3 regions of the Methylocystis sp. NC52PC genome follow, and region 3 is predicted to be linked to each of the others. Evidence: predicted binding sites of a transcription regulator. Region 3 holds the regulator's gene; each other region holds the start of a gene.
What was found. The regulator PhoB, encoded in region 3, activates phosphate uptake and scavenging genes when phosphate is short. The targets are predictions, from matches to a motif close to TGTCATNNANCTGTCAT.

Region 1 (9,533 bases), 1.8 Mb from region 3:
ATTGCGCCACGTCCCAGGTCGGCTGGCGGCTCATGGTGGCGTCGAGCGCGAAGATCAGCCGGCCCCGGGCGCTCGGCTCGGAGACTCCGCGCGCCTTGTCGAGGAAGGCGTCTATGGCGCTGTCCTTGCCTGCCGGACGCGTCGCTGGCGCCTGTTTGTGGTCATCGGCCACGGATGTTCACGTCGCTTGTTCGTAACGATACTATAAAATCGGTTTCGTCCGATACAAAACAAGTGCCGGCGCGGCGCCCGCCAAAGGCCTGCGGCGCTGAAACGCCTAAGAAAAAGGGGTCCTGATGGAACGCGACCGCCTGCCTCCCACCCCAATCGCCGCCCTCCCCGCCCAAGAGAGCGAAATGGTGCAGTCACTGATGCGGCGTTTCGCCCTCGAGATGGCCGAGACCGGCCTGCGCGTCGGCGGCGTGACCCAGATGCGCGGCGCGGACGCCTCGGGCCGGTCGCGCATCTTCCTGCGCGACGTCGCGTCCGAAGCCGAGTTTGTGATCTCGCAGGACCTTGGGCCAGGGTCGGTCGCCTGCAATCTCGACGCCGGCGAGCTGGCGCTGGCCTGCGCCGCCGTCGAGCGCGCGGCGCGCGCGGGCGCCGATCTGATCGTCGTCAGCAAATTCTCCAAGCAGGAAGCCGAGCGCGGCGGACTTTGCGACGCCTTCCGGGCGGCGATGACGGCGCGGATTCCCGTCATTGCGGCGGTCTCGCCGCATTTCCGCGAGGAATGGCGGCGCTTCGCCGGCCCGCTCGCCGAAGACGTGGCGCCCTCCCGCGAGGCCCTCACAGAGTGGTGGGCGCGGGTGAGGATCTGAAGCTAGAGGTCTCTCGCCGCCTATCTCACCGCCGGCGCATACATCAGCCCGCCCTTGGTCCACAGCGCGTTCACGCGCCGCTCCATGCCGAGCGGCGAGGCTTGGCCGAGATTGCGCTCGAAAACGTCCGCGTAATTGCCGACATGCTTGATGATGCGATAGGGCCAGTCGCCGGAAAGGCCGAGGCCCGCGCCGCGATCGCCCTCGACGCCCAGCAGATAGCGGATGCGCGGGTCTTCCGACTTCAACGCGGCGTCGACATTGGCCATGGAGACCCGCAGCTCTTCGGCGTCGATCATCGCGAACAGCGCCCAGCGCACGACCGCCAGCCACTGGTCGTCCCCTTGCCGCACGATGGGGCTATGCGGCGCCTTGGTCAGAAGGTCGGGGAGAACGTCGTGCTCGTCAGGATCGGCTAGCTTCGCCCGAACCGCGTAGAGAGTCGAAACGTCGGCCGTGAGCGCATCGCATTGGCTCTTGGCGTAGCCCGCGGCGGCCTCCTCGAATGTCGGGAAAAGCTTTGGGGCGTAGGGCGTCTTGCGCGCGCGGAAAAAATCGGTGAGCTCCAGTTCGTGCGACGTGCCCTGCTGAACGCAGACCGCGACGTCGGCCAGATCCTGCGCCGAGGCGAAGCTGCGTTGACGGCGGACCAGGAAGCCTTGCCCGTCGTAGAAAGAGACGCCCGCATAGACGATGCGCTGAGCGTCGCGCGACTGCGTCCAGGGCGCGGCGCTGGCGAGCAGGTCCACCCAGCCAGACTGCAAGGAGGAGACGCGGTCTTTCGCGCCGAGGCCGAGAAACCGCACCTTGGCCGGGTCGTCGAAAATCGCCGCCGCAACGGCGCGGCAGAGATCGACGTCGAAACCGCGCCAGACGCCCCCTGCGTCGGGCTGGGCGAAGCCCGCCGTCTCCGTGACGCCGCAGGAGAGATAGCCCCGCCGCAGCACTTGCGTGAGAGTCGGCCCCAGGTCCGTCTGCGCGCTGGCGCCCTGCCCCGCGAGCGCAAGCATGATCGGCAGGGCGACCGCGAGAAAAAAGCGTCGGGCGATCATCGACGGGCTCGGCTGGCTGGCGCTCGAAAACCAAAGGGGCGTGCGCGTCAAATCTCACAACTCCGGCCATTGGATGGCAAGGGCTTTCCGGCCTCGCAAAACAGCGGCCGACCGCCCGGACCGCCGCGGGCGGCGCATTCTCGCGACGGCCCGCGGGTTTGCCTCGCGGTTTAGCGTCTAGAGACCGGCGAATTGGGCGAAGCTGCCGAGGACCCCAGCTGGGGTGTAATCATTCAGGTGAAGGTAAAAAAGCACAAGAAAGAGAAGCGGCAAAAACAGCGCGGCGATCAGGGCGTCAGGGGGGATGGTTTTCTGCGTTCCGGTCGGCATGGCCTTCGTCCTTCATTATCCGAACCCTGCTTGTGAAATTGGGACGCTTTCGACGAAAATCAACCACTTGCGCAGCTCCCGGCTCCTGGCGCAGGCGCCGCCGACGCGGCCGGACCAAGCCGCCGGTGGGGGATAACGCGTGTCGCCGCGCTCGTATTCGAAGCGCCTCTAGATTAGTTTTTGCGCAGGCGGCGCGTGGACGGAAGACAATGGCGAGCGACGAAGGCGGCAAATCGAAAAGGCGAATGGCGACGCTGCTGACGCAGGCGGGCCGCGCCCCTTTCGAGCATTTCGGTTTCGTCAATCCGCCCGTCTACCGCGGCTCGACGGTGCTGTTCCCGACCGTGGCGGATCTGGAAGGATTACGCCAGCCTTACACGTACGGAACCAAGGGCACGCCCACCACCCGCGCGCTCGAAGAGGCGTGGAGCGAGATCGCTGGAGCGGCCGATACGGCGCTCGTCCCTTCGGGGCTCGCCGCAATCGCGCTCGCTTTGCTCACCGCGACCAAGGCCGGCGCGCATCTTCTCGTGACCGATTCGGCCTATTCGCCGACTCGCGCGTTCTGCGACGGCTTCCTCGCGCGCTTTGGCGTGACGACGGAATATTACGATCCGACGATCGGCTCCGACGTCGCCGGCTTGATCCGGGAGGAGACCACGGCGGTGCTCATGGAGTCGCCGGGGTCCCAAAGCATGGAGATCCAGGACGTCCCCGCCATCGCCGCGGCGGCGCGCGCGCGCGGCGTCTGCGTCATCATCGACAACACCTGGGCGACGCCTCTCCTCTTCCCGCCCCATGAGCGCGGCTGCGACCTCGCGATTGAAGCCGGCACCAAATATCTCTCCGGCCATTCGGACATTCTTCTCGGCCTCGTCTCCGCCAACGCCAAATGGGCGAAGCGGCTGCGTCACACGTTCAATCTCTTCGCCATGGGCGCGAGCCCTGACGACGCCTCCCTCGCCTTGCGCGGCATGCGGACCATGGCGCTGCGGCTCAAGGAACAGGGGCGCGCCGCCTTCGACGTCGCGCAATGGCTCGAAGCGCGCCCGGAAGTCGCGCGGGTGCTGCATCCGGCCTTGCCGAGCCATCCCGGCCACGCGCTGTGGAAGCGGGACTTTTCCGGCTCCTCGGGGGTCTTTTCGATCATTTTGAAGCCGACGCCAAAGCAGGCGGCCGAGGCCTTCGTCGACGGGCTCGAGCTGTTCGGGATCGGCTTCTCCTGGGGCGGCTACGAGAGCCTCGTCCTCCCCTTCAACTGCGCCCCGTATCGGACCGCGACGCGCTGGGCGCCCGAAGGCCCGGCGCTGCGCTTCTCGATCGGCCTCGAGGATGTCGCGGATCTCAAGGAAGACCTGGAGGCAGGGTTCGCGCGCCTGCGAGACTGCCTGTCGGGGCCTGCGGAATGAGGGGCGGGACTCAATCGCCCCGCTATCGTTTCGCCGACTTCCCGAAGGCCAGCATGAGGTCGCGCAAGTCTGGTTCGTCCACCTGTTCGGCCGCGACCGCATAGGGAAACCAATAGGTCACCCGCTGGCCTTTTTCGGGCCATTTCTTGCGCTGGGCCTCCACCCGCAGCGCGTAGACCTCGACGCGACAGTCGACGAAGCCGCCGCCTTTCATCCGCTTTTCATATTCGAACTCGCCGAGCTTGGATTTCTCGACCTTGCCGTGAAGGCCCGCCTCCTGCTGCGCCTCGATGGCGGCGACGATATGGGGCTTACGACCCTTCATCGGCCAGCCTTTGGGAATGACCCAGCGTTTCGTGTCGCGCGAGGTGGCGAGGAGGATTTCGACGCCATGCTCCTCCGTCACGCGCCACGGCAGGGCTGCGTATTGGAGACGGGGCGTTAAAGGCCGGTCGCTCTTTTTCTTTGCTTTCGGCGCCTTCTTCGCCTGCTTCATCCAAAGAAACTCGCGCCGGTGTAGAAAGCCGCGGCGATGAAAGCCGACATCGGCATGGTTACGATCCAGGCCACGACGATATCCTTGGCGACGCTCCACCTGACCGCCGAGACCCGCCGCGCCGCGCCGACGCCGACGATCGCGCCGGTGATGGTGTGCGTCGTCGACACCGGAATGCCGAGACCCGTGGCGAGAAATAGGGTGATCGCGCCGCCAGTCTCGGCGCAGAAGCCTTGCATTGGGGTCAGCCGGGTGATCTTGGAGCCCATGGTGTGCACGATTCGCCAGCCGCCGAAGAGCGTGCCCAGCCCCATCGCCGCCTGGCACGTCAGCACCACCCAGAAAGGGACATGGAACTCGCCGCCATAGACGCCGTGCGAATAAAGCAGCACGGCGATGACGCCCATCGTCTTCTGGGCATCATTGCCGCCGTGCCCGAGCGAGTAAAGCGAAGCAGAAAGAAATTGCAGGGAGCGAAACAGCGTATCCACGGCAAGCGGCGAGCTGCGCACGAAAATCCACGAGACGGCGAGGATCAGCAGCAGCGCCAGCACGAAGCCGAGCGCCGGCGAAAGCACAATGGCCGAGCCGGTCTTGATGAGGCCGCTCCAGACGATGGCGCTCGTTCCGGTCTTGGCGACGCCCGCGCCGACGAGGCCGCCGACCAGCGCATGCGAGCTCGACGAGGGGATGCCGAGGGCCCAGGTGATGAGGTTCCAGGAGATGGCGCCCATCAGCGCGCCGAAGATCACCTTATCGTCGACGATCTGCGGCGAGATGATGCCGGCCCCGACCGTCTGCGCAACATGGAGGCCGAAGAACAGAAACGCCACGAAGTTGAAAAACGCCGCCCAGAACACGGCGTAGTGCGGCCGCAGCACGCGCGTCGAGACGATGGTGGCGATGGAATTGGCGGCGTCGTGCAAGCCGTTGAGAAAGTCGAAGGCCAGCGCGACGCCGATGAGCGCGAAGAGAGAGAGCGGGAGCTCGGCCACGCCTCGTCTCCTCAGCTGTGCTCGATGACGATGCCGGTCACCCGATTGGCGACATCCTCAAACCCGTCGACCACCTTTTCGAGGTGGCCATAAATCTCCGAGCCGACGACAAAGGCCATGGGATCGCTCGTGCGATGCAGGCGAAACAGCTCCTTGAGCCCCTGGTCGTGCAGGGCGTCGGCTTCGTCCTCGATGCGGGTGATCTCCTCGCTGAAGGCGTTGAGCTTGGCGGCGTTCTGACGCATCGCGCGCAGCAGCGGCAGCGCGTCCCGCGTCATTTCCGCCGATTGGACAATGATGTCGCCGATGCGCCGCATCGAGGCGTCGAATTCGTGGAATTCGTAGAGCTGCGTGGCTTTCGCCGTCTGGTGCATCTGGTCGATGGTGTCGTCCATCGCGACGATGAGATCGCGAATGTCGCTACGGTCGAAAGGCGTGATGAAGGTGCGGCGGACGGCGAGCAGCACCTCGCGGGTGATGTCGTCGGCGGCGTGTTCCTGCCGGCGGATTTCCTGGCAGCAGCCCAGATAGCCGTTCCCGCCGTCGAGCAACTGGCGCAGCGCCCCGGCCCCCGCGACGAGGGTCTCCGCATGTCGTTCGAAGAGGTCGAAGAAACCTTCTTCGCGCGGCATCAGGGCCTGAAACCAAGACAGCATTTGCCCCCTCCGCCCGACTCGGGCTCGTGAATTCGCCCGTCACAAAACTGTCATGCAAGGCCCTGGCGGGATAGCCGCGCCTCGGCTCTCTGTAAAGCCGGAATTTTAGGGCGTCGCCTGCTGCGGGGCCGTGCTCCCCGTCGGATCGTCCTTGCTGACCTCGAGCGCGGGCGGCGCCGGCGCGATGGTCCCGGTGAGGGCGGGCGTCGCCGCCGGGTTGCGGCGGAGCATGGCGCGCAGCCGATCGCGCGCGTTGGACGACATGGCGGCGGCGCTGAGCGGCACGAGTTTCGAGCCGCTGTAGACGAGGGCGCCGTCCGTCTCCACGAGAATGTCGCCGTTCTGCAGAGTCGGATCGTCCTTCGCCGTTCGTTCGAAATAGGCCTCGGAGGTTCTGGGGTCGTTGCAGGCGCAGGCGCCCGACGCGCGGTCGCGGAAGGCGAAGGCGCGCGGCATCGCCGAATAGCGCTGTCCCTTGCGGTTGCGCGCGCTCTCGATCGTCGAGCCGTCGTAAACGTCCATCTCGGCCGAGGGACAGGCGAGTTCGCACGACTGCTGGCGCGTCGCGCGGGTCGATTTGATCAGCGGAAAAAAGTAGCCGTCGCAGGTTCGCACGCAAAAGCCGCCGGCCCTCGGATCGGATGCAAAGCCCGAGCCGGCCGGCGCCCCCTCCCGCTTGGCGAAGCCGACCGTCCCCTGCACCCTGGCGCGGCGAGGCGCCGGCGGCGGCGCAGCCTGCTGCGGCGTCGGATCGGGTCCGAAAAGGAATTCGAGCAGTCCTTGCGCTTCGCCCGGCGCGGGAGCCAGGACAAACGCAAGCCCCAAGGCGACGATGGAGACCGCGACACGAAGCTGCATCCTCGCCCTTCCCTTCCAATCTGGACCGCAGGCGTCGATCCTTCGCGGATAGGCGCGTCATCCCTGTTCTCCGCCCTTGCCCACGGCGGCGGCGACGGCGCGAATCACGCTGGCGACCCCGGCAGGATTCGAACCTGCGACCTACCGCTTAGAAGGCGGTTGCTCTATCCGGCTGAGCTACGGGGCCAGGAGGGCGTCTCTCAATGCGTCCACAAACCGATGCGGGTCGTCTTGAAATTGTCCGCGTATGACGCGGTGCGGCGGGACGCGTTGTCGGGCTTGGGCTCCTCGACCCGATAGGGAAGGCCCGCGCGCTCGGCGTAGGCCACCGCCTCCTCCTTGGTGGCGAAACGCAAGCGGATCTGCTGTTTCATGTCCCCCGAGCTGGTCCAGCCCATCAGCGGTTCAATGGAGCGCGGCAGTTCGGGGTCGAACACGAGACGCCAGGGCTTCTCCGGTCCCGGACCGGACTGGGTCACGCTCGGCGACTGACGATAGATGCGAGCCGTCATTTCAACCTCTTGTTTCCCCGAAGGAGCGGCCGACGCCGCTTCGGTCATTGCCCCGTCAGAGGCGAAAACTCTCGCCTCCTTCGTAATCAGCCGAGGAGATTTTTCAACCGGATTTTCGTTCGCGCATCATGCGCCCGCCTTACGGCGCCAACGTGACCTGCCGCAGGGAGCCGCACATCGGCAGGCTCTCACGGATTCTAGGGGGCGACCGCCGATGAAGTCAAAAGGCGCCCCTCCCCGCGCCGTCCGAGCTAAAGCGTCAATCCAGGTAACGCAAAATGCGCATCGGATTGCCGACGACGACCGCCCGCGGCGGCACATTGCTGGAAACGACGGTTCCGGCGCCGACCATCGCCTCTTCGCCAATCTCCACGCCCGGCAATATGGTCGCGCCAGCGCCGATCGAGGCGCCGCGCCGGACGATCGTCCGGGCGAATTTCTCGGGATAGGCCTTGGAACGCGGGAACATGTCATTGGTGAAGGTGACGTTCGGGCCGACGAAGACATTGTCCTCGAGCCGCACGCCGTCCCAGAGATAGACGCCGCTTTTTACCGTCACATTGTCGCCGATCACCACGTCGTTCTCGACGAAGCAGTGGGCGTTGACGTTGCAGCCGGCCCCAATGCGCGCGCCCGGCAGGATGACGCAGAACTGCCAGATTCGGCTGCCGGGGCCGATCGAGACGGACTGACAATCGGACAAGGGATGGATGAACATGCGGGCGCGCTCTAAAACGTCAGGGGACGATGTCGCGTAATCGCGACAGGAAGCCCTTGCGTTGCGCCTCCGAGCCGCGGGCCGCGGCCGCTAATGCGCTTTGCTCCCTCGGGCTGATCGCAAGCGTCGGCGCCGCGACGGCAATATCCGTCAGAGCCCGATCGAAGGCCGCGCCGAATTCCGGGTAGGCGTGACGCCAGGCTTTTATGTGGCCGACGAGATGGGCGTAGGCGGCGTAGAGTTCGGCGGCGTCGATGACGCCCTTCCTAGCGGCGAGGTCGATGACCAGACGCCAATCGGTGATCAGATTGGGCCAGTTGCCGTTCTTGTCCGGATTGCTGTTCGAGGCGGGATGGACGCGGAAATAAGACAGCGTGTCGGGCGTGACGACGGCATTCCCCTTCGCGCAGAGATGGGCGAAGACGGCGACGTCGGCGAGGCCGGGACACAGCGTCCCGTCGATTGTCATGAAGGCGACGCTTCCGTCCGGCTCGACGAGATCCTGCTTCCTGAACAGCACGGTGGTGAATTCCCCGATCTGGTTCAGCAGAGTCCGCGCCATTTGCCGGAGGATGTCGCGACCGTCGATGACCGTCGTCGACGCGATCCCGAAGGGGTTGATGAGCTCGATCGGGTGATTTTCATTATCGATGGTTCGGCGGGGCGAAAAGGCGAGCGTCGCGTTCCTGTCGGACGCCGCCTCCAGCGCCTCCACGAGATACTGGGTGCAAAACGGGTGCAGAATATCGTCGTCGAAGAGGAACTTGATGTAATCGCCCTGCGCGACCGACATGAGATGCTGCAGATTGTTGATCCCCCAGCAGCCCGGACTCGGATTGCGCAGATAGGTCACATGCGCGCTGAACTCCGAGACGATGTTTTGAATGGCGTCGGTCGGGCAATCGTCCGAAACGATGATCTCCCTGTTCTCCCAGCTCTGGGCGATGGCGCTCGTCAGGCACATGCGGAAATGCGACGGCTTGTAGGCAGGGATGAGAATGGAGACCGATTTCATCTGTGCTCTGGCGCCCTTCTTCAGCTTTCCGCCACGGCCGCGCGCAGTGCGACGGTCACCCGGTCGACATCGTCGAAGCTCAGATGCGGTCCCATGGGCAGACTTAGCGCTTCCTTTGCAAGGCGGTCGGCGACCGGCCATTTCTGCGCAAGGGGAGCCATCTCGCCATAGGCTTGCTGCCGAAACGGCGGAATGGGGTAATGCACGAGCGTCCCCACGCCGCTTGTCGCGAGCCGCTCCTGCAAGAGGTCGCGCTTCGGCGAGGTGACGACATAAAGATGCCAGGCGTGAGTCATGCCCGGCGCGCTCGAGGGCAGGCCAATCGGCAGACCCGCGAGGCCCGCCTCGTAACGCCGGGCGATCTCCTGGCGGCGGCCGTTCCACGCGTCGAGATAGGGAAGCTTGACCCGCAGGATGGCCGCCTGAAGCGGGTCGAGGCGGCTGTTCATACCCTTCTCGAGGTTCACATATTTGACCGACGACCCATAATTGCGCAGCATCGCGATCCGTTTCGCGACGTCGGCGTCATTTGTCGTCACCGCGCCGCCGTCGCCGAGCGCGCCCAGGTTTTTGCCGGGATAGAAACTCCAGGCGACGACATCGCCGTCGCCGCCAATCCGTCGTTCGCCAATCCGCGCGCCATGGGCCTGCGCGGCGTCCTCGACCATCTT
Region 2 (9,533 bases), 1.7 Mb from region 3:
ACGTATAACCTGAACGCCGGCAATTTCGCGCAGTTGCGCGACGCCTACGCCGACATTTCGGTCGACGACAAGAAGGAATTCCGCTTCCGCGTCGGTCAGTCGAAGATTCCCTACGGCTTCACCAACATGCAGTCGTCGCAGAATCGTCTGACGCTCGACCGCCCCGACGGGCTCAACACCTGCTGTAAGGACGAGCGCGACCTCGGCATCTTCTTTTACTATACGCCCGAGCACATGCGTCATCTCTTCCGGGATCTCGTCAAGAACAACCTGAAGGGTTCGGGCGATTACGGCATGTTCGCCTTCGGCGTCTACAATGGTCAGGGCGCAAACCGCGTCGAGCTGAACAAGGGCGTTCATCTCGTCACACGCTTCACCTATCCGTACGTCTTCGAAAACGGCCAGGTGGTCGAAGCGTCGATCCAGGGCTATACGGGCCGCTTCGTGCCGGCGACCTCGGCGATCATTCCCTCGCTCGGCATGGCGACGAACTGGGCGGGGTACCGGCCGAACCAGTATCCGTGGAACGCCTCGCCCTTTACCGGCGCGGTGGCGCCTTTCGTCAATGCGCCCGGTTACAATAATCCGAACAACTTCAACACGACCTATTACCCGACGCCGCTCGCGGGCGTCTGGAACCCGTCCTGCGTCAACGGCTGCGTCGGCGTCAAGGACGAGCGCGTCGCCGTCACCGGCATCATCTATCCGCAGCCCTTCGGCGTCTTCGCGGAATGGAACTGGGGCCGCGGCCCGGTGCTCGATCCGTACCAGCTGGTCGTCAAGGACGGCAAGCTGAACGGCGGCTACGTCATCGTGACCTACAAATACGACGACAAGGAATTCGGTCTCGGCACCTTCTTCCCCTATGTCCAGTGGCAGCAGTATCGGGGCGGCGCAAAGACCGAAGTCAACGCGCCGTACAACAGGGTCAACGAACTGGAGGTGGGCGTCGAATGGCAACCGCTTCCGGAGGTCGAGTTCACCGCCGCCTATGCGCATATGAACCGAACGAACCTGGCGCTCGCGCCGTACCGGCAGTGGCAGGGCGATCTGCTCCGCATGCAGCTGCAGTGGAACTACTGATCTAAAATAGATCAGGTTTGGCTCCGAGCGTCCCCGGGTCTCCCGGGGGCGCTCATTACCGTTTGCAGGGTAGAAAGGCGTCTCTCATGCTGAATTGGGTCCGGTGTCTCGTCCTCTTTCTCGCGCTCCTGCCAGCGGGGCTCGCCAGCGCGGATGATTACGCGGCGGCGACCGAGGCGACCCGCAAGGGCGATTACGCCGCGGCGTTCAAGTTGCTGAAGCCCCTCGCCGAGAAGGGCGACGCCCGCGCGCAGACCGAACTCGCCGCCATGTATATGATCGGCAAGGGCGCGCCGCGCGATCCCCGGGAAGCGATCAAGTGGACAAAGCTCGCCGCCGAGCGAGGCAACGCCGCCGCTCAATACAACCTCGGCACCATGTATCTCGAAGGGCAGTTGGTCGCGCGCGATTACAAGGAAGCCATGAAGTGGAGCCTTCTCGCCGCCGGTCAGGGCGTTGCGGCGGCGCAAATGAACGTCGCCAGCATGTATTATGAAGGCGCCGGGGTTCAGCAGGATTATGGGGAGGCGGCGAAGTGGGTCCGGCTCGCGGCGGCGCAGGGCGACCCGGAGGCGCAGTTGAACCTCGGCACGATGTACGCCCAGGGCCAGGGCGTCGCCCAGGATTTCCTGCGTGGCTACATGTGGACGCATCTGGCGATCGAGCAGCCGGCGCTCGGCATGACCGAAAGCGAGAAGAAATCCGTGCACGACCTCTCCGCCAAGACCTTATCGGCGGAGGAGCGTCCCAAGGCCGAGGCGATGGCGAAGAAGTGCAGAGAGTCGAAGTTTAAAGACTGCGACTGATCGAGGGGGCCCTCGCCCCCACAACGGCCTCAGTTAGAAACGCCCCCGGACGTCTCCGGGGGCGTTTTCTTTTTTCACTATATGAACCCTCCCGATCTCTCGCTCACGGGAGCGCTCGCAAGCTCTCATTTCTTGCGAGGGGCTGATCGACGAGGGTTGTTTCAGCCCCGTTCAGCCAAGTCCGCCACCACGCCCCTCAGGCGATAAGCCTTGCGCCCGTTCATCAAGCCACTGGACGGCGGGCCGGATCCAAGGCTGGCCGGCCAATTCCGAGAGTTTTCCCCCGTTAAATTGGCCTGGCGGCGCCTGGAAAACCCAGAGCGCAATCGGCACCTTGAGTGGCGTTTGTTTCAGAAGTTTTTCCATTAGAGCGGTTTCATTTCTGAGTTATATGCATAACGTGGAAAAAATGGCAATTTTCAGCTAATGTCTCCAGCATATTTCTGTACAGATTATGTATATATAGGTCAGAAATACTAGAAACAAAAGAGAAAAATTATCAGAATCTATTATCTGACCTTGTGTCAATGTTGCATTTGTACAACTGAGTGAGGATTGTACTTCGGCAGCGCCTGCGAAGACGTAGTTTGTCACGTGTTTGTCGTGGAGGTCGGGTCGATTGTATAAGTGTAGCCTAAAAAATAGGCATTCCTGAATTCTCAGGCTGGAGATTGAAATGTTGACTGCAAAGTGGGCAATTGGCGGCGTGGCGCTTGGCGCCTTGCTCGTGGCGACGAGCGCTCAGGCCGTCGACGTCAACGCCATCGATGCACGCCTGCGCGCGCTCGAGGCGGAAATTGCAAAATTGCGCAAGGAGGCGAAGGAAGCGAAGGCGCAGGCCGCCGCCGCCGCCTCGAAGGCGACCAATGTCGCCAACGCCGCGCATGTGAAGGGCGACAATGGGCCCCCGCCGCCACCGCCCGTCTTCGTCAGCCTGAAGAGCGGTCTTCTCGTCGAGACGGAAGACAAGGCGTACGCCTTCAAGATCGGCGGTCGCCTGTTTGTCGATGGCGGCGGCACCGCTGGGTCGCCGGGTAACGCATGGCAGTCGAACGTCGGCTTTGGTCAGGCGCGACTTGAAGTCGAAGGTCGAATGAAGCCCTGGTTCTACAAGCTTCAATTCGATTTCGCGAACCCCACGACTCAGCTTTGGAATACCAATCTACCGAACGCAAACACTGTCGGCGGACTGGCGTTCTGGTCGCGCAACTATGTTACCGACCGCAACTTCCTTTGGGGCGGATGGCGTGACGCCTATGTCGGTCTGCAAGATCCGCGGTTGTCCGCGCCTTGGCTCGCCGAACCGGTCTATTTCAAGATTGGCAGCCAGTACGAGTCATTCAGCCTGGAGGCCCTGGCGTCGTCGAAATATCGCGACACGATCGAGCGGCCGCTGGCCGTTGACGCGATTGCGCCCTTCCGTCACATCGGCATAGCCGCCGGCATGATCGGCAAGGACAATTGGACGGCTCATTTCGGCATATATTCGCTGAGCTTCCAGGATCTGAATGCGCGCCCCGTCAATACGTCGTCAGGAAACGTCGGCGTCTATGTGCCGGCCTACAGCGGCTACGGCGTCAGAAACGCCAACTGGTATCAGCCCTGGGGCGGCGGCGCTTATTGGGAGGCCACCGGCCGCGTAACCTGGGCGCCGATCTTCGATGAACATCGACTCGTTCATATTGGCGTGGCTGGAAGCTATCATCAGCCGAATGGCGCCACCGCTTACAGCGATGACCGTAACTCGGCGCCGGGGAATCGGCTCGGGTCGGAAGCCAACGTTCTCGGGAGCAACTTCCTTGGAACGCCCGATCTTTCCTGCGGTCGCTTCCTTCAGCCGACCGTCTTCCAGACCGCCGGGACGGTCTGGAACCAGTATAACGCCGCTGGAAACTGCATTAACAATATCGAAAAGCTCGACCTCGAGGCCGCCCTTTCCTACAATAATTTCTTCGTCCAGGGCGAATGGTTGCTCGCAAACTACAACCGCAACACCTTTGCGGCGGCTGAGTTCGCGCAAGCTCAGTTGACTCAGCTGGGTGCGGCCTCGCCAGCCCAAGGAATCTACCTCTCGCCTGGCAATTCGCGCTACATCGCGAGCGGCGGCTATGTCCAGGGCGAGTGGTGGATCACCGGCGAAGAAAAATCTCGGTCGTATGATCTGAAAGACAAGAACGGCGTGACCTTCGGTCAGCTGAAGATCAAAAACCCCTTCTCCATGGGCGGATGGGGCGCCTGGGGTCTGGTCGGCCGGTGGAGCGTTCTCAACCTGAACAACGGTCCGTTCTCTGGAGGCAATATCAACAACGCCCTGTTCGTCGCGAACAACGGCTTCGGCTTGTTCGGCCCTCTGCCGGGGACCCCCGCGCAGATCGCCAATGCGACGCTTCTGCAAAACGCCATCGCCAATTCCGGCATCTACGGCGGCTATCAGCAAAACATCACGGCTGGCGTGAACTGGTATCCGGATAATGGCGTCGCCTTCCAGTTCAACGCCACGCACGTGCTGTCGCTGAAGTCGCCGCTGAACTGGAACCCGCAATCATCCTATGAGGGCGGCTCGCATCCGACCTTCCTCGAAATGCGCGCCAAGGTGTACTTCTAGTCGTCCTTGTCCCCGAAACCTGCGCCCCCTCCCGGGGCGCAGTCTTTCAACCTCAATGGCGGTTGCTTATTTGTTGTCCGAGGACGCGGCGGAGCTCACCAGCTTCTCGATGACATAGAGATTGAAGCTGACGTTGGAGACAATCCCGCTGACGCAAATGGTTTTGAGCTGGTCCATTCTGTCATCGGCAGGTCTGGCGTAATCGATGATCATGACCTGTCGGCCGTTGGTCCAGACCCCATGGGTTCTTCCATCCGAACTCGTTCCCCGCAGCAGCTCCGCGTAATTGTGGTCGGAAATATATTTCTCCGCTTTGGCGCGATCGACGCAGCCTGCAATCGGCTCATCGGCCGGCTTTTGCTGAGCAGATTGGGCCCTGACGCCAGGGCAGGCGAAAGCGATAAACACAGCACATGTCAGCAGCCCGAGTTTTTTCATACGCTCACTCCGGATTGTTGCGCCGGACAGCCAAGGGGGTTGATATGAAGCCACATTATCTCCCTTTCGCGTCCCTCAGAAGCGATGAAGCGCCGATGGACTGATCTAAGGCCACAAAAGTCGACCTTGGCGAAAACCGTTGACCGCGGCGCGCGCTTCCTGTAGCAACACACCGCTGCGCCGCAGCATGAGGCTGCTCCAGCCGCGTAGATCGGACAAACGCCTTCGGGCGTCCGACCAGCTGTCGAGCCTCCTTCACATTCCCAGACGACGGCCCGATACGCGGGGCAGGTCTCCCTTTTACCGGATCGACCCCACCGCGCGCTTGAACGCCCGCCGCGGCGCGATTCCCTTATGAAAGACGCTCAGTGACCAATTTTTCCGATCTTGGCCTTGCCGAGATTCTGCTTCGCGCCCTCGCTCGCGAAGGCTATGAGACCCCGACTTCCATTCAGGCCCAGGCGATTCCTTATCTTCTGCAGGGCCGCGATCTCCTCGGCATCGCCCAGACCGGCACCGGCAAGACGGCGGCCTTCGCCCTGCCGATTTTGGAACGCTTGATCGCCGACCGGCGCCGGCCGGCGCCCTTTACCGCGCGGGCGCTGGTGCTGGCCCCGACGCGCGAACTCGCCGCGCAGATCGCCGACAGCTTCCGTTCCTACGGCCAATTTTTGCGGCCGAGCGTCGGCGTCATCGTTGGCGGCGTGTCGCATCGTCCTCAAATCGACATGCTGGCGCGCGGGCTGGACGTGCTCGTCGCGACGCCGGGCCGTTTGCTCGATCATGTCGCCAGCGGCCGCATGAAGCTGGCGCAGACCGAAGTGCTGGTTCTGGATGAAGCCGATCACATGCTGGATCTCGGTTTCATCATCCCGATCCGCCAGATTGTCGCCAAGCTTCCCAAGAAGCGCCAGACGCTGTTGTTCTCCGCCACCATGCCCAAGGAGATCGCCGGCCTCGCGCAGGACATGCTGAACGATCCCGCCCAGGTCGCCGTGACGCCCGTCGCGACGACGGCGGAGCGCGTCGCGCAGCATGTGTTCCTCGTCGACGGCGGGGCGAAGCGGGACGTGCTTCTCGAATTGATGAATGACGTCGACATCTCGCGCGCCATCGTCTTCACGCGCACCAAGCGCGGCGCGGATCGTGTGGCGCAGCATCTCGACGCCGCCGGCGTCGGCGCGGAGGCGATCCACGGCAACAAGAGCCAGAGCCAGCGCATTCGCGCCCTCGACGGTTTCCGCAAGGGCCGTACGCGCGTGCTCGTCGCAACGGACATCGCCGCCCGCGGCATCGATGTGGACGGCGTGACGCATGTGGTGAATTACGAACTTCCGGAGACGCCGGAGGCTTATGTCCATCGCATCGGCCGCACGGCGCGGGCCGGCGCCTCGGGCCGGGCGATTTCGCTTTGCGACAACGGCGAGCGGCCGCTGCTGCGCCAGATCGAGAAACTCACGCGCCAGTCGCTGCCCGTGACCGACCGCCGCAGCGACGGCGAGCGCCATGATGAGACCGCCCCGGCCCGCCGCGGCGCGCGCGGCGGCGCCCCCAAGGCCAACGGCGGCGCGCGCCATGCGCAGAAACATCCTCGCCGCGAGGGGCCGCATCGCGACGGCCCGCGCGCCGAAGGCCGCCGCCCGCCGCGCTCCGGCGCCGGTCAGAAGCGCCGCGCGCAGGGCGGGACCCATCGTCCGCACCCCACGCAGGGGTGAGGAGCGGGAGCCATACAACGGCTTCCATCAACGCATAATGAGCCCCTCGCGCCAAGGACCGCCGAAGTCGGCGTCTCGGCGCGAGGGGAGCGCATCGCCCGTTTCAGTCGTATTCATGAAAATCGGGGCCATGTCGGTAAGAGTGGTGATCATAGACCTTTCGATGGACGCCGCGGTGCATCCTGTCCCGAGGACGATCGGCGTCGACGGCGACTCTCGGCCTTTTTGAGATTGGACGTTCGGCGGCAGGCTGATCGTCTTGCAGCCACGGAAGCGGGGGCGACAGATCATCGCCGAAATCCGCCTGAGCGGCGCTGATGACAAACAAGGGGCTCGCCACCACGACAAGGGCAAGCATCAATTTAGATCGCATGTCGGCATCCTCCCAGCTTCGATAACTACGAGGATGGGACGGCGACGATCCCTTGTCCAATAGAGGGCAAAAATCTAGCTTATCGATTATTCCGATAAAACGCAGGCTTGTCGTCTCGAGAGCGTTTTCTTGCACAAGCCGCCAACCGCCTTAGATTGAGCCTGAGACATAAAAGAGCGGCGGGCGCATGTACGACCTTCTCATCATCGGCGGCGGCGTCAACGGCTGCGCCATCGCGCGCGACGCGGCGGGGCGGGGGCTTTCTGTACGACTGGTCGAGCAGAACGATCTCGCGAGCGGCACGTCATCCGCCTCGACCAAACTGATACACGGCGGCCTGCGATATCTGGAACTCTACGAGTTCCGACTCGTGCACGAAGCGCTTGCCGAGCGCGAACTTTTGCTGGCCGCCGCGCCGCATGTCATTTGGCCGCTCAAGTTCGTTCTGCCGTACGAGAAGGGCCTGCGTCCCGTGTGGATGCTGCGGGTCGGCCTGTTTCTTTACGATCATCTCGCGCGGCGCAAGCGGCTCGAGGGCTCGCACATGGTGTCGCTCAAAGGCAACGAACTCGGCGCGCCGCTGCGCGACGCTTATTCTGTTGGCTTCACTTACGCCGACTGCTGGGTCGACGACTCCCGCCTCGTCGTGCTCAATGCGCTCGACGCCAAGGAACGCGGCGCAACGATCAGCGTGGGCGAGCGGCTGATCGACGCCAGGCGAGAGAATGGACATTGGACCGGGACCCTCGACAACGGCGTGAGAGTGGAAGCGCGCGTCCTAGTCAACGCCGCCGGACCGTGGGTGTCGCAGGTGATCGACGCCGCCCTGCATCTGCGCTCGCGCAAGCATGTGCGGCTCGTTAAAGGCTCGCATCTCGTTACGCGAAGACTCTACGAGGGCGATCACGCCTATATTCTGCAAAATCCCGACGGGCGGATTGTTTTCGCAATTCCCTATGAGCAGGACTTCACGCTCGTCGGCACGACGGACGTCGCCCTTGACGGGGCGCCCGGGCAGGTCGACATCAGCGCGTCGGAAACCGATTACCTCATCGCCGCCATCAATCACTTTCTGCGCCGGCCGCTGAATCGCGACGACATCGTCTGGAGCTATTCGGGGCTTCGGCCGCTTTACGACGACGGCGCGCTCAACGCCTCGGTCGTGACGCGCGACTACGCCTTCGATCTCGACGCTCCCGAGGGCGCGCCGCCGGCGCTGTCGATTTTCGGCGGCAAGATCACGACGTCGCGACGCCTCGCCGAACATGCGCTCGACGATCTTGCGGCCTTTCTGCCGCCGCATGGCGGAGCGTGGACGGAACGCGGCGTCTTTCCCGGCGGCGACGTGGCCTTCGACGAGTTCCTCGCGCATTTGTCGGCTGAGAAGCCGTTTCTCGGACATGCGCTCGCCTGGCGCCTCGCGCGCGCCTATGGGACGCGCGCAGAGCGTTTCCTCAAACATGCGCGGTCGATGGAGGATCTCGGCCGAGATTTCGGCTGCGGCCTTACCGAAGCCGAAGTGCGTTACCTCGTCGAAAACGAATGGGCGCGCAAGGCCGAGGACGTGTTATGGCGGCGCTCGAAGCTCGGCTTACATTTGGGCGAGGGCCAGCAGGCGGCGTTGCGGACGTTCATGGCCGCGTAATTCGAGCGCGCGCTCTTCCCAACGTTAACCTTTCAACATTCCAGCCGCAGTCGTCACGGAAGCGCCGCCTTCCGTCACGCTGCGCGCCAGTCCCGGGGCGGCGACGGCGACGTTCTTGGCGAAAAAATGCGAAAGCGCTTCGTACCGCTCGGCGTTGGGGTCGTTCTCGCCGCGGGCGCGTTTCGCCCCTTTCTCCAGAAGCGTCGCGCCGCGGGCGAGCGCGAAAAGTCGGAGATAGGGCGTCGCGCCGGCCAGTCCTTCCGCAGGCGACGCTTTCATCGCCTGCGCCATGTAGTCGCTTGCCTGCGCGAAGGACTCCACAGCTTCGGCGACATTGGCGTAATCGCTCTCCCGCGCAAGGGCGCGCATGTCCTCGATCTCCCGACGCAGGGCGGCGCCGCCCGACATGGCGAGTTTTCGGCCGACGAGGTCGATCGCCTGAATGCCGTTGGTGCCTTCGTAGATCGCGCAAATGCGGGCGTCGCGCATGAGCTGGGCGACGCCCGTCTCTTCGATATAGCCCATGCCGCCGAAGACCTGTACGGCAAGCGACGTCGCTTCGTCGCCGATGTCGGTGGAAAACGCCTTGGCGACGGGGGTCAGCAGACTCGCGCGCTCGTCGGCTTCCTTGGCGCGCGCGGGGTCGTCGTCGCGATGGGCGCGGTCCTGCGCGGCCGCAGTCTCGAAACAGATCGCACGTGCGGCCGCCGTCAGGCTCGCCATTGTCAGGAGCATGCGCGCGACGTCGGGGTGATCGACGATGGCGCTCGTCTCCCTCGCGCCCGGCGCGCGACCCTGCCGGCGCTCGCGGGCGTAAGCGAGGGCCGCCTGACTCGCGCGCTCCGCCAGGGCGACGCCCTGCAGACCG
Region 3 (9,533 bases):
GAGCTTTGGCGACAAAGCCGCGAGCGCGCCGAAGGCCCCGTCGACGTGAAACCACATGTCCTCCGTATGCGCGACGTCGGCGAGCCGGTCGAGCGGATCGATCGCGCCGGTATCGACCGTCCCCGCCGTGCCGACGATGAGGAAGGGCCGAAAGCCCGCCGCGCGGTCGGCGGCGATGGCGTGGCGCAGGGCGCTCACCTTCATGCGGCGATTGGCGTCCGACGGAATGAGCCGAAGATGCCGGGCGCCGAGCCCCGCGAGCTCCATGGCCTGCCGCACGCAGTTGTGCACTTCGCGCGAGGCGTAGGCGATGAGCTGTCCGCGCTGCGCGCAAAGCCCGTTCAGCCGCACGTCGCGGTCGCCGTAGGCCTGGTCGCGGGCGACGAGCAGCGACAGGAAATTGGCCATGGACGTGCCGGTGACGAAAATGCCGGAGGCGTCGGCTGGAAAGCCGAAGGCCTCGGCCATCCATTTGGCGATCTGACGCTCGACGTCGATGGCGATGTGATTGCGGCCGCCGCAATTGGAATTCATCCCGGCGGCGAGCATTTCGGCGATCATGCCGACCGGCGTGCCCGCCCCCTGCACCCAGCCCATGAACATGGGATGGATGTTGCCCGTCGCGAAAGGCTTGATATAGCGCTCGAAATCCTCGAGCACGGCCGAGAAGTCGCGGCCCTCGGCGGGAAGCGCGCGGTCGAAGCGCGCCTTGGCCTTCGCTGAGGGCGGCGTCCAGACCGGGCGGCTGCGCAGGTCGCGCAGATAGTCGATCATGGAATCGAGCGCGCGATGGCTCTCGGCGCGAAACGCCTCCCAATCCTCGGGGTCGAGATCGACCGGCTTGGTCATGTCGCGGCGCTCGCGCGCCGGGGCGGCGGCGCAAAGGCGGTGATTTCGGGCATGCGCCGCGCGTCTCCCGGCGGGTTCAACGGCACTGCCAATAGCCGCCATGCCCCCGGCGCGCAACCTTGGTCAGCGCGCCAGTGTGACGCGGACGGAGCCGACGCCCGCGATCTCCCCTTCCGCGACGTCGCCCGGCTGCAGCGCGCCGACGCCCGGCGGCGTGCCGGTGAAAATCAGGTCGCCCGCCGCGAGCGTCACTTGCGCCGACAGCGCGGCGATGATCTGCGGCAGGCCCCAGATCATGTCGGAGAGGTCGCCGTTCTGTCTGGGCGCGCCATTGACCGAAAGCGCGATGCGGCCTTGCGACGGATGGCCGATTTCGGCCGCCTTCCGGATCGCGCCGACGGGGGCGGAATTGTCGAAGCCCTTGGACATGTCCCAGGGCCGCCCGGCCTTGCGCGCCTCTGTCTGCAGGTCGCGGCGGGTGAGGTCGATCCCCGCGGCGTAGCCGAAGACGCAGGCGAGGGCGCGTTCCGGCGCGATGTCCGCGCCGCCCGCATGGAGCGCGACGACCAGCTCGATCTCGTGATGGAGATTATGGGTGAGGTTCGGGAAGGGGATGGTCGCGCCGTCGGCGACGACCGCGTCGGCGGGCTTGGCGAAGAAGAAGGGCGGCTCCGCGCCCGGCTCCTTCCCCATCTCGCGCGCGTGTTCAGCGTAATTCAGGGCGACGCAGAAGATCCGGCGGACAGGGAACAGGCGCGTCTCCCCGGCGATGGCGACAGCGGGGCGCGGAGGCGGCGGGAAGACGTATTCGGGATGGGGCATCGGGTCTCAACCCTTCAACACAATTGGCGTGGAGAATATTGACGACAAACGAAGCCAAAAGCCGGCAGCGACGACCCGGGCGCCCGGAGCCCGCGGTCCTCAGCCGAGCGCCGCCGGATCGAAGCTGCGGAACGTCGCGCAGAATTCGCACGTGACGCCGATGCGGCCGTCATCGCCCACCATCTCGGCGCGCTCATCGTCGGAGAAGCTTTTCAGGAGCCGCTCGATGCGCTCCTCGGAGCAGCGGCAGAACTCTTCGAGCGGCCGCTCGTTGAAGACCTTGACGCCGCGCTCGTGAAAGAGGCGGAACAGCAGCCGTTCGCCCGAGAGCGACGGGTCGACGAGTTCATGGTCTTCGAGCGTGCCGGCGAGCGCCTGTCCTTCGAGCCAGGCGTCGTCTTCCTCCTGGTCCGCTCCGCCGTCGCGATCGGGCGCGTCGCCGGGCGGCAGGTCCGGCCGGCGCGCGCCGGCGATGGGAAGATATTGCAAAAGCAGCCCGCCGGCGCGCCAGCTGCGCCCCTGCGGCGTGACGACTTCGCCGACGGCGAGGCGCACGAAGGAAGGAATCTGCTCCGACTGGCGGAAATAGGTATGCGCGGCCTCCGCGAGGCTCTCGCCTTCGAGCGGCACGACGCCCTGATAGCGGGCCGCGTCCTCCTCGCGCTCGATGGTCAAGGCGAGATGGCCGCGCCCGAGCAGGGCGGCGGGGGCGGGGTCGTCGATCTCGCCGAGACGCGCGACGTCGTACCGGGCGAAGCCGCGCAGCTTCCCCGGCGCGTCATAATCCACGACGAGCATGTCGACGGGGCCGTCGCTGCGGGTCTGGAGCTGGAAGCGGCCGTGGGATTCGAGGATCGAACCGAGCAGCGCGGCCAGCGCCAGCGCCTCGCCGAGCAACCGCGCGACCTGCGGGGGGTAGTCATAGTGGCCGAGGATGGCGTCGACCGTCGGTCCAAGCCGCACCAGTCGTCCGCGCAGGTCGAGCGCCTCGACCGCGAAGGGCGTGACGCGATCGTCCCGCGCCTCGCCCGAAACCAGCCGGCTCGGCGCCTCCTGCATCAGGCGACGCCCGGCGCGAGGCACCAGGCCAGCACGCCTTTCTGGGCGTGCAGCCGGTTTTCGGCTTCGTCGAAGACGACGGACTGCGGGCCGTCCATCACCTCGTCGGTGACTTCCTCGCCGCGGTGGGCAGGCAGGCAATGCATGAAAATGGCGTCCTTGGCGGCGTCGCGCATGAGTTTGGCGTCCACCTGATATGGCGCAAGAACCTGGCGGCGGAAGTCCTCGTCGGCGTCGCCCATGGAGACCCAGCAATCGGTGATCACCGCCTGCGCGCCGTCGACGGCGGCGCGCGGGTCGCGCATCACGTTCAACGCCGCGCCTTCGGCCTTCGCCCAGTCGACGAGGCTTTGCGGGGGCGTGAATTCCGCCGGCGTCGCCACGTTGATCGTGAATCCGAAACGGGCGGCCGCGTGCACCCAGCTCGCCAGCACATTGTTGGAGTCGCCGACCCAGGCCACGGTGCGGCCGTCGATCGGTCCCAGATGCTCCTCGAAGGTGAGCAGGTCCGCCATGATCTGGCAGGGGTGGGAGCGCTTGGTCAGGCCGTTGATGACCGGAATGGCGGCGTGGCGCGCGAGCTCGGTCAGATCCTCGTGCGACAGGATGCGGATCATGACGGCGTCGGCGAAACGCGACAGCACGCGCGCCGTGTCGGCGATGCTCTCGCCGCGGCCGAGCTGCATCTCGCCGCCCGTCAGCATGATCGACTCGCCGCCGAGATCGCGCATGGCGATGTCGAAGGAGACGCGCGTGCGCGTCGACGGCTTGTCGAAGATCATCGCCAGATATTTGCCGGCGAGCGGGCGCTCCGCCGGCGGCGCGCCCTTGACGCGCTTCGCCTTCAGCGACTTTGCGAGATCGAGGATATGGCGCAGATCGTCGCGGGTGAAATCGCAAATATCGAGAAAATGACGCGGCCGCGTCAGCGTGTGCGCGGTCATCACGCCGCTCCCAACTGCTTGGCCGGCGTCGCCAGACGCACGCAGGCGCGCTCGAGGCGCGCCGCGGCCTCGACGATATGCGTCTCGTCGATGATGAGCGGCGGCAACAGCCGCACGACATTGTCGCCGGCAAGAACGGTCAGCAGCCCTTCGGCCCGCGCGGCGGCGGCGAAATCGCCATTGGGCCCGCGCGTCTTCACGCCGAACATCAGCCCCTCGCCGCGCACCGTCTCGATGATCGCCGGATAGCGGTCGTTGAGCTCGGCGAGCCGCTGGCGCAGGAGCGCGCCGAGGCGCGCGACGCGCGGCAGAAAGCCTTCGGCCAGCACCACGTCGAGAACCGCGCCGCCGACGGCGGCCGCCAGCGGATTGCCGCCGAAGGTCGAGCCGTGCGCGCCGAGCGTCATGCCCTTGGCGGCTTCGCGCGTCGCGAGACAGGCGCCGATCGGAAAGCCGCCGCCGAGGCCCTTGGCGAGCGCCACGATGTCCGGCGCTACGCCGGCGTGTTCGCAGGCGAGAAATTTGCCGGTGCGGCCGACGCCGCACTGCACCTCGTCGAGAACCAGCAGCAGGCCGCGCGCGTCGCAGAGGGCGCGCAGTTTTTTCAGGAATTCGGCGGAAAAGACCCGCAGCCCGCCCTCGCCCTGGACGGGTTCGAGCAAAACGCCGGCGGTTTCGTCCGAAATCGCGGCTTCGAGCGCGTCGAAGTCCGCGAAGGGAATTTGATCGAAGCCGTCGACCGGCGGGCCGAAACCCTCGAGATATTTGGGATTGCCGCCGGCCGCGATGGTCGCCAGCGTCCGGCCGTGAAAGGCCCCTTCGAAAGTAATCAGCCGATAGCGCTCAGGCGCTCCATTGGCGGCGTGATATTTTCGCGCCGTCTTGATGGCGCACTCCACGGCTTCGGCGCCGGAATTGGCGAAGAAAACCACATCGGCGAAGGTGGCGTCGACGAGGCGCTGCGCCAGCCGCTCGGCCTGCGGAATGCGGTAGAGGTTCGAGACATGCCAGGGCTTCTCGGCCGCCGCCTTCAGCGTCGCGACCAGATGCGGATGCTCATGGCCGAGCGACAGGACCGCGACGCCGGAAGCGAAATCCAGGTAACGGTCGCCGTTCTCAGCGAAGAGCCATGGGCCTTCGCCCCCCGTGAAGGCGATATCGGCCCGCGCATAGGTCGGATAGAGCGCAGAAGTCAACGTCAAGCTCCAAGCCCTCGGGAGCGGCCCGCGGCCGGACCCCAAAAACAAAGCGCCGCCCTTTTTGAGGGCGGCAATCCGAGACTTTGATTTTATGCGCGCGGGCGGCTTCGGTCAAATCCTGCCGCAGGGGCGAGGCCTTGCCTGGGCCGGAGACTTTACAGTCGATTTTCCTCGAAAAAAGCGCGCAAGTGAGTCGCCTGGGCCACACCGGCGCGCGAAAGCGCATGAAAGCCTGTTGAGAACGCCCCCTTCTGCTTGCCAGCGACTCGGACCCGTGATTCAAAAGGATGGTCAGTTTTCGCCGTTGCGGACGCGTTTTTCAAAGCCGCAGGGCGCTTCTCGAGTCTCGATGCGCGTCTCATCGCCGCCGGAGATCCCGGCGCAGCGACGGATGGTGGATTCCGTCGGCGGCGCGTTCGAATCGACCGCTTGGAGGTCAAATTATGTCTTGGACCGAGGAAAGAGTCGATCTGTTGCGCAAGCTTTGGAGCGACGGCCTCAGCGCGAGCCAGGTGGCCGCCGAGCTGGGCCCCGGCATCACGCGCAATGCGGTCATTGGCAAGATTCACCGCCTCGGCCTCGCCGAACGCGCCAAGACAGCGGCCGCGCAGCGCCCGCGCGCGGCGAAGGGGACGGCCCGCCAGCCGGCGACCGCCCCGGTCGTCGCCGCGCCGCGCGCCGGGGGCCACGCGGTCCATGGCAATGTCGCCCTGGCCTTTGCGCCGCAGGCCATGGTCGTCGCCCGCGTCGCGCCGGAGGCCGAGGAGGTCGTCATTCCCATGTCGGAGCGCGTCACGCTGATGGAGTTGCGCGAATCCATGTGCCGCTGGCCGATGGGCGATCCGACGACGCCGGATTTCCGCTTCTGCGGGGCGAAGTCGCCGATCGGCGCCGGCCCCTATTGCGCCCATCATGCGCGCGTCGCCTATCAGCCGGCGCAGGATCGCCGCCGCGCCCGCGATCTCAAGGCCCCGCGCTTCGCGTAATCCTTCCCGAGTTCGGCGGTCCGGCCTTCACTCGCGTCCGAAGGTCTCGTCGAAGGAATAGCCCGAACCGCGCACGGTGCGGATCGGATCCTTCTCCCGCCCGCGGATGAGCGCCTTGCGCAGGCGCCCGACATGCACGTCGACCGTGCGTTCGTCGATTTCAGCCGACATGCCCCAGACGCTGTCGAGCAACTGCGCCCGCGTGAACACGCGGCCGGGCTTCTCCATCAGATATTCCAGCAGGCGGAACTCGGTCGGGCCGAGATGGATCTCGCGGCCCGAGCGGCGCACCCGACGCGTTTCGCGGTCGAGGTCGATGTCCCCCGCCGTCAGCCGCGAGGCGACGCGCTCCGGCCGGGCGCGTCGCAACAGCGCGCGCACGCGGGCCATCAGTTCGGGCGTCGAGAAGGGCTTCACGACATAGTCGTCCGCGCCGACCGACAGGCCCCGCACGCGTTCGCCCTCTTCGCCGCGCGCGGTCAGCATGATGATGGGCATGTCGCGGGCGACGTCGCGGGCGCGCAGCCGCCGGCAGATTTCGAGACCCGAGACGCCAGGCAGCATCCAGTCGAGCAGCAGGAGGTCGGGCGGCGATTCCGCAATGCGCAGTTCCGCCTCGTCGCCATTGTCGACATGCTCGACCTGATAGCCTTCAGCTTCGAGATTATAGACGAGCAGCGTGGCGAGCGGGACCTCGTCCTCGACGACGAGAATGCGCGGCGGGCGATCGGCCCGGCCTTCGCGGGGAAGGGTTTGAATAATGGTTTCGTTCATTGCGCGACGTCTTGTTCCGATCCGCGGAGGCCGATGCGGGATTTCGGCCGCTCCATCGGCAGGCTTTCGCCGGTGGCGAGATAGACGACCGTCTCCGAAATATTGGTCGTGTGGTCGCCGATGCGCTCGAGGTTCTTCGAGCAGAAGAGGAGATGCGTGCAAAAGGAGATGTTGCGCGGGTCCTCCATCATGAAGGTCAAGAGGTCGCGGAACACGCTGTCTTCCAGCGCGTCGAGATCGGCGTCGTTCTCCCACACCGCGCGGGCGCGCTCCACGTCGCGCAGCGCATAGGCGTCGAGCGCGTCCTTGAGCTGCGTCGCCGCGACCTCGTGCATCGACCGCAAGCCGACAATGGCGCGCGGCAGCCGCGCTTCGGTGGCGATCTTCAGCGTGCGCTTGGCGATGTTCTTCGCGAGATCGCCGATCCGCTCGATGTCGCCGGAAATGCGGATCGCGGCGATGCATTCGCGCAGATCGACCGCCAGAGGCTGGCGCCGCGCGATCGTCAGCACGGCGTTCTCCTCGATCTCGCGCTGGAGAATGTCGAGGCGCGCGTCGCTCGCGACGACGCGCTGGGCGAGGTCGACGTCGAGCATCGACAAAGCGTCCATGGCCTCCGCCAGCATCTTCTCGGCGACGCCGCCCATCTCGGAAATGCGGCGGCCCAGCGCCTCGAGATCGCGGTCGTAGGACTTGACGATATGTTCGCTCATGCGATGTCCTTCCTCACCCGAAGCGGCCGGTGATGTAATCCTGGGTGCGCTTTTCGCGCGGCTTGTTGAAGACTTCGTCGGTGTCGCCGAATTCGACGAGCTCGCCGAGATACATGAAGGCCGTATAGTCGGAGACGCGCACGGCCTGCTGCATGTTGTGGGTGACGATGGCGATCGTATAGTCGTTGGCGAGCTCCTCGATGAGCTCCTCCACTTTGGCCGTGGAGATCGGGTCGAGGGCGGAGCAGGGCTCGTCGAAGAGGATCACCTCCGGCTGCACGGCGACGCTGCGCGCGATGCACAGGCGCTGCTGCTGGCCGCCCGAAAGCCCGAGCCCGCTCGTGTGCAGCTTGTCCTTCACCTCGTCCCAGAGCGCCGCGCCGCGCAAGGCTTCCTCGACGCGCTGGTCCATGTCGGCGCGCGACAATTTCTCGTAAAGGCGAACGCCGAAGGCGATGTTCTCATAAATCGACATCGGGAAGGGCGTCGGCTTCTGGAAGATCATGCCGACGCGCGCGCGCAGCGCATTGATGTCGATCGCCGGATCGAGAATATTCTCGCCGTCGAGCAGCACCTCGCCCTCGGCGCGTTGGCCGGGGTAGAGGTCGTACATGCGGTTTAAGACCCGCAGCAGCGTCGACTTTCCGCAACCAGAGGGACCGATGAAGGCCGTGACCTTATGCGTCTGCAGCGGCAGCGAAATGGATTTCAGCGCCTTTGACGCGCCGTAAAAGAAATCCAGGCCCTGGACCGAAATCTTGGCGGCGTGTTCTTTGACCTGTGCGGGGGCGTTCATCACGATTTTCTCCGACCGGCGCTGAGCGCGCGGGCTGTGATCGAGAGAGCGAGGACGGCGGCGGTGATCAGCAGCGCGCCGGTCCAGGCGAGCTGCTGCCAGTCTTTGTAGGGCGACAAAGCGAACTGGAAGATGACGACCGGGAGGCTCGCCATCGGCGCCAGGAGATCGCTGCTCCAGAACTGATTGTTGAGCGCGGTGAAGAGCAGCGGCGCGGTTTCGCCGGAGACGCGCGCCACCGCGAGCAGCACGCCCGTCACCAAGCCCGCCTTGGCGGCGCGATAGGCGACATGCGCGACGACATGGGAGCGTGGCGCGCCGAGCGCGGCGGCCGCCTCGCGCATCGATCCCGGCACCAGCAGCAGCATGTCCTCGGTGGTGCGCAACACGACGGGGATGACGAGCAGGGAGAGCGCGACGGCCCCGGAGACGCCCGAGAAGTGCCCCATGGGATGCACGAGGACTTCATAGACGAAGAGGCCGATCACGATCGACGGCGCGCTGAGCAGAATGTCGTTGATGAACCGCACGACCATCGCGAGCTTGGTGTAACGGCCATATTCCGCCATATAGGTGCCGGCGAGCATGCCGAGCGGCGTGCCGATCGCAACGCCGATTGCGGTCATGACCAGCGATCCAGCGATGGCGTTCAACAGGCCGCCCTTGCTGCCCGGCGGCGGCGTCATTTCGGTGAAGGCCGCAAGCGACAGCCCGCGCAGGCCTTCATAAAGCAGCGACGCGAGGATGAGGAAAAGCCAGGCGATGCCAAAAAGAGCGGCCGCCCAGGCAAGGCTGGTCGCCAGCGAATTCCGCTTGCGGCGCGTGGCGTAAAGCGACATGGCGCTGCTCCTTAAGCCGCTTTGCGTTCGAGGCGCATCAGCATGTAACGCGCGATCGCCAGCACGACGAAGGTCAGAAGGAAGAGGATGAGGCCGAGCGCGATGAGCGACGACGTGTAGACGTCGCCGACGGCTTCGGTGAATTCATTGGCGATGGTCGCCGATATGGTCGTGCCGGGGGCGAGCAGCGACGGCGACACCTTGTGGGCGTTGCCGATGACGAAGGTGACCGCCATGGTTTCGCCGAGCGCGCGCCCGAGCGCCAGCATCACCCCGCCGATGACGCCGACGCGCGTGTAGGGGATGACGACATAGCGCATCATTTCCCAGGTCGTGCAGCCGATGCCGGCGGCCGCCTCCTTGAGAACGGGCGGCACGGTTTCGAAGACGTCGCGTGAGATCGACGCGATGAAGGGCAGCACCATGATCGCCAGGATGAAGCCCGCGGTCAGCATGCCGATTCCATAGGGAGGGCCGGCGAAAAGCGAGGAGAGCAGCGGCACGTCGCTGAAAAGCGAGATCAGGCCGGGCTGCACATAGGTCTGAACGAAA

Region 1: a site for PhoB is predicted at 5,797-5,813, ahead of ACETII_RS18310 (DUF47 domain-containing protein). Genes of this name have one in related genera too.
Region 2: a site for PhoB is predicted at 2,478-2,494, ahead of ACETII_RS16030 (OprO/OprP family phosphate-selective porin). Genes of this name have one in related genera too.

Annotation. Positions count from the first base shown of each region.
Region 1 covers NZ_CP170127.1:3,342,495-3,352,027, forward strand. The annotation lists gene ACETII_RS18275 (VWA domain-containing protein) at 1-172, opposite strand, end outside; gene ACETII_RS18280 (DUF2478 domain-containing protein) at 297-821, shown strand; gene ACETII_RS18285 (amino acid ABC transporter substrate-binding protein) at 842-1,873, opposite strand; gene ACETII_RS18290 (hypothetical protein) at 2,051-2,203, opposite strand; gene metC (cystathionine beta-lyase) at 2,413-3,612, shown strand; gene ACETII_RS18300 (NUDIX hydrolase) at 3,635-4,108, opposite strand; gene ACETII_RS18305 (inorganic phosphate transporter) at 4,105-5,103, opposite strand; gene ACETII_RS18310 (DUF47 domain-containing protein) at 5,115-5,759, opposite strand; gene ACETII_RS18315 (DUF2865 domain-containing protein) at 5,865-6,617, opposite strand; tRNA gene ACETII_RS18320 (tRNA-Arg) at 6,728-6,804, opposite strand; gene ACETII_RS18325 (ETC complex I subunit) at 6,818-7,129, opposite strand; gene ACETII_RS18330 (acyltransferase) at 7,389-7,847, opposite strand; gene ACETII_RS18335 (glycosyltransferase family 2 protein) at 7,867-8,862, opposite strand; gene ACETII_RS18340 (DegT/DnrJ/EryC1/StrS family aminotransferase) at 8,883-9,533, opposite strand, start outside.
Region 2 covers NZ_CP170127.1:2,882,826-2,892,358, forward strand. The annotation lists gene ACETII_RS16015 (porin) at 1-1,083, shown strand, start outside; gene ACETII_RS16020 (tetratricopeptide repeat protein) at 1,170-1,889, shown strand; gene ACETII_RS16025 (hypothetical protein) at 2,061-2,255, opposite strand; gene ACETII_RS16030 (OprO/OprP family phosphate-selective porin) at 2,566-4,494, shown strand; gene ACETII_RS16035 (hypothetical protein) at 4,561-4,932, opposite strand; gene ACETII_RS16040 (DEAD/DEAH box helicase) at 5,301-6,647, shown strand; gene ACETII_RS16045 (hypothetical protein) at 6,751-7,020, opposite strand; gene glpD (glycerol-3-phosphate dehydrogenase) at 7,208-8,665, shown strand; gene ACETII_RS16055 (acyl-CoA dehydrogenase) at 8,690-9,533, opposite strand, start outside.
Region 3 covers NZ_CP170127.1:1,191,958-1,201,490, reverse strand. The annotation lists gene ACETII_RS07715 (pyridoxal phosphate-dependent decarboxylase family protein) at 1-849, opposite strand, end outside; gene ACETII_RS07710 (fumarylacetoacetate hydrolase family protein) at 973-1,671, opposite strand; gene ACETII_RS07705 (Hsp33 family molecular chaperone) at 1,771-2,730, opposite strand; gene argF (ornithine carbamoyltransferase) at 2,730-3,674, opposite strand; gene ACETII_RS07695 (acetylornithine transaminase) at 3,674-4,870, opposite strand; gene ACETII_RS07690 (GcrA family cell cycle regulator) at 5,317-5,859, shown strand; gene phoB (phosphate regulon transcriptional regulator PhoB) at 5,887-6,633, opposite strand; gene phoU (phosphate signaling complex protein PhoU) at 6,630-7,346, opposite strand; gene pstB (phosphate ABC transporter ATP-binding protein PstB) at 7,360-8,142, opposite strand; gene pstA (phosphate ABC transporter permease PstA) at 8,142-8,981, opposite strand; gene pstC (phosphate ABC transporter permease subunit PstC) at 8,993-9,533, opposite strand, start outside.